3 regions of the Paenibacillus sp. 01T47 genome follow, and region 3 is predicted to be linked to each of the others. Evidence: riboswitches for the same ligand, from Rfam matches in the RefSeq annotation. Region 3 holds a riboswitch; each other region holds the start of a gene.

Region 1 (2,271 bases), on a different contig from region 3:
TTAGCTGCTTATCTAGCTGGTCTTCAAACATTCTGCGATTTGGCATCTCCGTTAAATAATCGTGGTAAGCCAAATATTGATTTAATTCCTCAGCCTTGCTTCGATCCGTAATATCAAGGACTACGCCAACGATCGCTTGCTCACCCATATTTGACACTTGATTATAGTGCACTTCGCAATGAATATTCGTCCCATCTTGTTTAATGGCTCTGTGGCAGAAATTAGATAAAGACTGCCCCTCCTGTAACTTCGTTAGCTGATTAACGACGGCTTCACGGTCTGAGGGATGAATCGTCTGTATAATATCCATACCGATCAAGGAGTCATAACCGAACATTTTATTGAGCTGATCATTTGAATAAACGAAGTTGTTTTTCTGCGCGACAAAAATACCGACAATGGATTGCTCGACAATACTGCGGTATTTTAATTCGGTCTCAGTCAACGACTGCTCAATCATTTTTTGCTGCGTAATATCCTTGGCAATGCCGTAGACACCGATAAGCTTTTTATTAATAATGATTGGAATATTGGTCACATTAAATTCGACCGTTTGCCCTGTTCTCGTAATGCCTGTCGTATCATAGTTTTGAGGATTCAGCGTCTTGACCGTTTGCTCAAAATATTGAATCGTTTTATCCAGCGCTGCGGCATCTACAAATTTATGAAAACTATCATTAATAATTTCCTCTTTCGTATATCCAAAAAGTTGCTCAAGCACTGAATTGCATGACAAAAAACGCCCTTGTGCGTCTAAAGAAAAGACAGCATCAGGATTGTTTTCAAATATCGATTTATAAAGCTGCTCTTCTAGTGTGAGGCGATGCTGTATTTTTTTATTTTCCGTAACATCCTGAATCATGCCTATCGTCAACAATATCTCGTTTTCGGCATTCCGTATGAACGTAATGTTTTCCACCACATGTCTAACTTCACCGCCCTGACGAACGATTCTGTACTCGGAAACGCTTTCCTTTTTTGATTCAATTGCAAGGTGGAACTGCTCATTAACGCGCTCACGATCTTCGGGATGCACGAACTCAAAAAATTGTTCAATCGTCATCGAGAAATCAGATTTCATACCATATATTTCGAACATTTGATTCGACCAGGATGCTTCTCTGCGAATATGGTCAAACTCCCAGTATCCTAAATTAGCTAACTTTTGAACAATATTAAAACTACCAACATTAACATTGCCATTAAAACGTTTAATCATTTGTTTCATTGCTAAATATCCCCTCTTATTCATAACGTAGGCGGTAACCTGAAGTTTTTAAGGAGAGGATATAGGTATGTTATCACTCATCCTTTTGGCAACCCAGCCACCTTTGGAAATTTCCTTTAGGCCTGTTGGCTTTGCGTCATTGTCTTTCGACAACTTTGCTTTTTACTAGGACTTTTTACATATACCAGTATTCCATATTATTCCGATATATACCATAACCAATTTCATAATAGGTCGAATGATGTAGAAAAACCTCCCATTTTGGGAGGTTTGGTATATTGATGATTTACAATCTAGGATCGATTTCCTTCTCTTTGGCAACCTCAAACAAAAGATTCGCAACAGCCGCTTGATATCCATCGTTTTCCGGGGCAATTTCAGCAAAAGGAATCGCAAGCATATGCTGTCCTAGCCGGTACTCGTTAAATGATGTACGAAGCTTTTGCGTAATATTTTTTTGCTTGATGAGCTTATTGTACTTGTGCGGAAATCTATAATCATAACCGTAAATAATAGACATGTATTCCTTATTGCGCACTTTCATATAGGGAACCGTGTACGGCTGAGGCATCTCCGGCTTAATCACGACACCTTCCATATGATTGTCTACCGTAAGCGTGTAGAAATATTTTTCTGCAAGCTCATAGCTCTCCTCATCAGACAGAACAAGCGTGATGAATGGATCGTCAGAGAGGAAACGATACATCTCCGAGGTTTTCCACGCTGGCAGCTGCTCGCTTCCGTCTACGTATACGATCTTAAGCAGCGAAAATGGCTTGTATTCAAGCTCCCCAGCCTCGGCATACAGCTCCAGCTGCCTCTTATACGTTTCATATGCTTTGATATGCTCATCAATTGGCCTGTTTTTCTCAAGAATAGAATGAACATGTTTAAAGTTTTGGTAGACGGCTAGGCCATATTTCTCATTAATAGCCCCTTTGCTAAGGTGAAACTGATCCTTTTCAAAACCACTTTCCTTGAAATCATGCGCAAGCTTTCCGAACGCTTCCTCGAATCCATTCGCCTTCAGGAAAGCAAGCTCT
Region 2 (2,271 bases), on a different contig from region 3:
ATACAATGTTCGACAACCTGAGAAGTCTCTAGCAGCAAACACTCTTTGTTCTCTTTCATCCCATATCATAAAAGCAAAATCACCGATCAGATGCTTGGGTGACTCAACCCCCCATTTTGCATAGGAGAGTAAAATCAGTTCGGCATCAGTGATTTGCACTCTACGGCCAAGCTCTACATTTAATGCTTCAAACAGCTCAATGCGGTTATCAATAATTGCATCGGCACTTATGACTAAGCGTCTTTCCGAATCATAATAGGGATTGCATTCCCCGACAGACTCTGGTGTAATCCATTGATTATGGCATCCAACAAATACATTGTTCTTATTCCATGCTTGAGCTGTATTGCAAGGAAACCGCGATAATTGCTGCATCAGTCTATTCCCCTGATCTAACACATGGGCTGTCTGATCAACTTCATAAACGACTGCTATTGCGCTCATTCGTGCCTCCGATTTAGATAGCCAGCGTGTTCTTCAATCGAACGAGATGCGAGCATCATTGAATGTCTTTTAGTTCTTAATAAAGAACATATTTGAATAATACACTTGAAAACAGACGTTGTCAATCGTTTTTTCACCAAAATATCACAAAATAAAACGAAACATCGTTCTTTTATAAGAACAACATTTCGAAATGGGTTTAACCTTATTTTTTTCTAATTTAGACGTCATTTTATTTTTTATTCGTTAAAACTTACAAGCTTTCGCAATTAAGAATTATTCGTTATAATAGTGTTAGTCTACAACGAAGAGATAACGGGGGAGTTTGCTATGATCGGAGAACGTATTCAGATGCTGCGCAAGAGAAAAGGCCTATCCCTAACGGAGTTGTCGCAACGGGCAGGCGTCGCAAAATCTTACTTAAGCTCTATTGAACGAGGGCTCCAGCAAAATCCTTCGATTCAATTTCTCGAAAAGGTAGGCGCAGTATTAAACGTAACGGTTGAAGAATTTTTAAATAGCGATGAAAACAATGATCGTAAAACTAGCAATCTAGACACCGAGTGGGCCGATCTAGTTCGAGAAGCAATGGCTTCTGGCGTAAGCAAAGATCAATTTAAAGAATTTTTAGAATTCAATAAATGGAAAATAAAGCGCGAGTAGCGCTTTATTCTCTTTTATACGGCTGTTTCTTGTATATCATCTTTCTTGCTTTCTTCAAGACATAGTAATACCTTTCTAACATCTTCCTTGCTAAACCCCAAAGAACGTGCATTCATGATTAATGCTACCCATTCCATATCTAAATCCTGATTATCCTCTGATTTTGTAAGTACCATTTTCCCATGTCCCCCATTCAATTTGGGACGGTTGCACCACTGACTCCATGCGTTTAAGGTGCCCAGATACTAAACGCATTTCAACGTCTCCCTATGCTTGTCATTCGTTTATAGATGTATTATAAATCACTCTAATTGCGTATGCTGTCGCTTCCTGTCTCACAAAAATGAAAGATAATTACATTTTTTGTCGAATTTATTTAATGATTGTTAAAGGGAGCAGGGGAAGGAAATAGAGCCCGCTAGATCAAATTAGGAGCTCAAAATGTTGCTTCATTAACAGAGCTATTCAGTATATTATTTTGCTGCAAGTTCAGATTTCAACAGTGTATCTTCTTCATATCCATTCGGATTTGAAAATTGCCATCTCCACGTATCGCTGCACATTTCTTCTATTCCTTTTGTTGCAAACCAATTCAATTCTTCATTTGCCTTCAGCGTATCTGCATAACAAACAGCAATATCGCCAGGTCTGCGGCTAACGACCTCGTATGGAATGCTTTGCCCAGTTACCTTCTCGAAGGCTGCAATCATCTCTAACACACTGTAACCATTTCCAGTGCCAAGATTATATATATTCACATTTGATGTTCTACTCATGTTTTCCAGTGCCTTTACATGCCCCTTTGCTAGATCTACTACATGAATGTAGTCTCTCACTCCAGTGCCATCCACAGTTGGATAATCATTTCCAAATACATGCAACTGCTTAAGCTTGCCAACAGCTACCTGCGATATGTAAGGCATTAAGTTGTTTGGCACTCCATTTGGATTTTCTCCAATTTGACCACTTTTATGGGCGCCAATAGGGTTGAAATACCTCAGGATCGTTATTCCCCAGCTGTTATCTGAACTAGCTAGATCCAGTAAAATTTGTTCTAGCATGAGCTTAGTCCGGCCATATGGATTTGTTGCTGAGAGCGGTGAATCCTCAATAATCGGAATTTGTTCGGGCCGTCCATAAACAGTAGCCGAGGAACTAAACACT
Region 3 (2,271 bases):
ATAATGCGCTGGACATGCAGCTCTACATGCGTATTGCAATCGAGCTTCATTTGAAGCGACTGATTGTAGGCGGATTGGAGAAAGTATATGAGATCGGCCGTGTATACCGGAATGAGGGGATTTCGACTCGCCACAATCCAGAGTTTACAATGATTGAGCTTTACGAGGCTTATGCGGATTACAAGGATATTATGGCATTGACAGAGAATGTCATCGCACATATTGCGCAAGAGGTTCTTGGAACAACGAAAATCACTTATCAAGGCCAAGAAATTGATTTGACACCTCAGTGGCGCCGTGTCAGCATGGTTGAGCTTGTCAAAGAAACGACTGGCGTAGATTTCGGCGTGGAAATGAGCGACGAGGAAGCCCATCGTTTGGCGAAAGAACACAAAGTTGCCGTTGATCCGCATATGACGTTTGGTCATATTCTCAACGCTTTCTTTGAACAGTTCGGTGAGCACACGCTTATTCAGCCAACCTTTGTTACAGGACATCCGGTTGCTATTTCGCCGCTTGCTAAGAAGAGCGAAGCAGATCCACGCTTCACCGATCGTTTTGAGCTATTCATCGTAGCACGTGAGCATGCTAATGCATTTACGGAGCTTAACGATCCGATTGATCAGCGTGAGCGTTTCGAGTCGCAGCTTGTTGAGCGTGAGCATGGAAATGACGAGGCGCATGAGATGGATGAAGACTTTATCCGCGCTCTGGAATACGGCATGCCGCCAACAGGCGGACTAGGAATCGGTATCGACCGATTGATCATGCTTCTAACAGATGCTCCATCTATTCGTGATGTACTGTTGTTCCCTCATATGAGAGATCAGCGTTCTGCTGAATAAGAAAGAAACAAGGAACCGTTTGGCTTTTAGCAGCCAACGGTTCTTTTTTTCTAATATCGAGAATTTGCAACAACAATCCTTAAAAACATTCAAATTATGATTGATATTGTAGTACAATCTATTGATTTGCTAGATTCATATGGTAGAATAGAACTAATAAAGCGCTACACGATAACGGCAAACCTATCGAAAGGTAGGGACGCAAAGCTAAAGGGCCTTCCGTAAGATGGCAGCCAGCTACCGAATGAACAGGCTTTTTTTGTTTTTATAGGGAAATTCATCACATAGCGCTTCACACGATAATGGCAAACCTATCGAAAGGTAGGGACGCAAAGCTAAAGGGCCTTCCGTAAGATGGCAGCCAGCTACCGAAGGGAGTATATTCATGCGTAAATTTATGTTAGTCATCGCAGCTTTTGTTCTTTTTGCATCCATCCATGTAACGGTCGTTCAGGCAAATGAAGCGGACTCTTCTGATTGGCTCAATACGGGGAATTTAGATAAAGGTGTTGTCTCCGTACAATATGCAGTGAACACTAAAGTGAAAACGAAGCTTATGATCGCAAAAGGCGCATCAAACTATACATATAATCTAACCGGCGGAAAAACAGCTGAGAAGTTTCCATTGCAGCTTGGCAATGGCGAATATACGATATCTGTTCTAGAGAATACAACAGGCAACAAATACAAACTGGCGAAGAAAGAAACGGTGACGCTTGATTTGAAAGACAACAAGGTTTTGTACTTGAATTCCATCCAGAACATTGACTGGTCGAATGCGAGCAGCGCCATCGTCAAGGCAAAAGAATTAGCGAGCAATAAAAAAACGGATATGGAGAAAGTAAAGGCAATCTACGAGTATATTATTACGAATGTAAGTTATGATAATCAATTAGCTGCTAATCTGTCAGTTGATTACCTCCCCAATATTGATCGCACATTTAAATCGAGAAAGGATATCTGCTACGGATACGCTTCATTGTTTGCGGCAATGCTGCGGAGCGTGGATATCCCTACGAAGCTCTTGATGGGACAATCTACTTATGTGGATGTTTATCATGCTTGGAACGAAGTGTACTTGGATGGGAAATGGGTTACGATTGATACGACAGTTGATGCGGGTCTAAAGAAGGGCAAGAAAAAGTATGAGCTTATCAAGGATGCAGCTCAATATACAGTTACAAAAACATATTAGAAGTTATACGAGCTTGCGGAAATCGCAGAGCTCGTTTTTTTATGTCTTTCTTCAATATAGGTGAGGAGGAAGCGAAGCAACGATTGCGCAATTAGAAGGCAAATAGGAGTGTTGAAAACTTTTTCGTAAATAATAAAAAAACACTTGCAATGCTATATACGCCTATGATATATTATCTAGGTCGCCAACGAGATACACGGTCGACGAGAGAGAAAAGATTGCTCTTTGAAA

What was found. A riboswitch is a leader RNA that binds a small molecule or an ion and turns the genes downstream of it on or off. The one in region 3 is predicted to bind cyclic di-GMP.
Region 1: linked by a shared signal. The riboswitch ahead of AC1DOV_RS29315 (EAL domain-containing protein) and the one ahead of AC1DOV_RS32850 (transglutaminase-like domain-containing protein) in region 3 are both predicted to bind cyclic di-GMP.
Region 2: linked by a shared signal. The riboswitch ahead of AC1DOV_RS08820 (anti-repressor SinI family protein) and the one ahead of AC1DOV_RS32850 (transglutaminase-like domain-containing protein) in region 3 are both predicted to bind cyclic di-GMP.

The regions. Positions count from the first base shown of each region.
Region 1 is NZ_JBFTPA010000021.1:124,724-126,994, forward strand. It holds gene AC1DOV_RS29315 (EAL domain-containing protein) at 1-1,228, opposite strand, end outside; cyclic di-GMP riboswitch class I at 1,313-1,398, opposite strand; gene AC1DOV_RS29320 (metallophosphoesterase) at 1,515-2,271, opposite strand, start outside.
Region 2 is NZ_JBFTPA010000003.1:320,340-322,610, reverse strand. It holds gene AC1DOV_RS08830 (asparagine synthase-related protein) at 1-444, opposite strand, end outside; gene AC1DOV_RS08825 (helix-turn-helix domain-containing protein) at 775-1,107, shown strand; gene AC1DOV_RS08820 (anti-repressor SinI family protein) at 1,122-1,283, opposite strand; cyclic di-GMP riboswitch class II at 1,302-1,383, opposite strand; gene galE (UDP-glucose 4-epimerase GalE) at 1,581-2,271, opposite strand, start outside.
Region 3 is NZ_JBFTPA010000034.1:35,532-37,802, forward strand. It holds gene lysS (lysine--tRNA ligase) at 1-845, shown strand, start outside; cyclic di-GMP riboswitch class I at 1,012-1,090, shown strand; cyclic di-GMP riboswitch class I at 1,140-1,218, shown strand; gene AC1DOV_RS32850 (transglutaminase-like domain-containing protein) at 1,231-2,040, shown strand.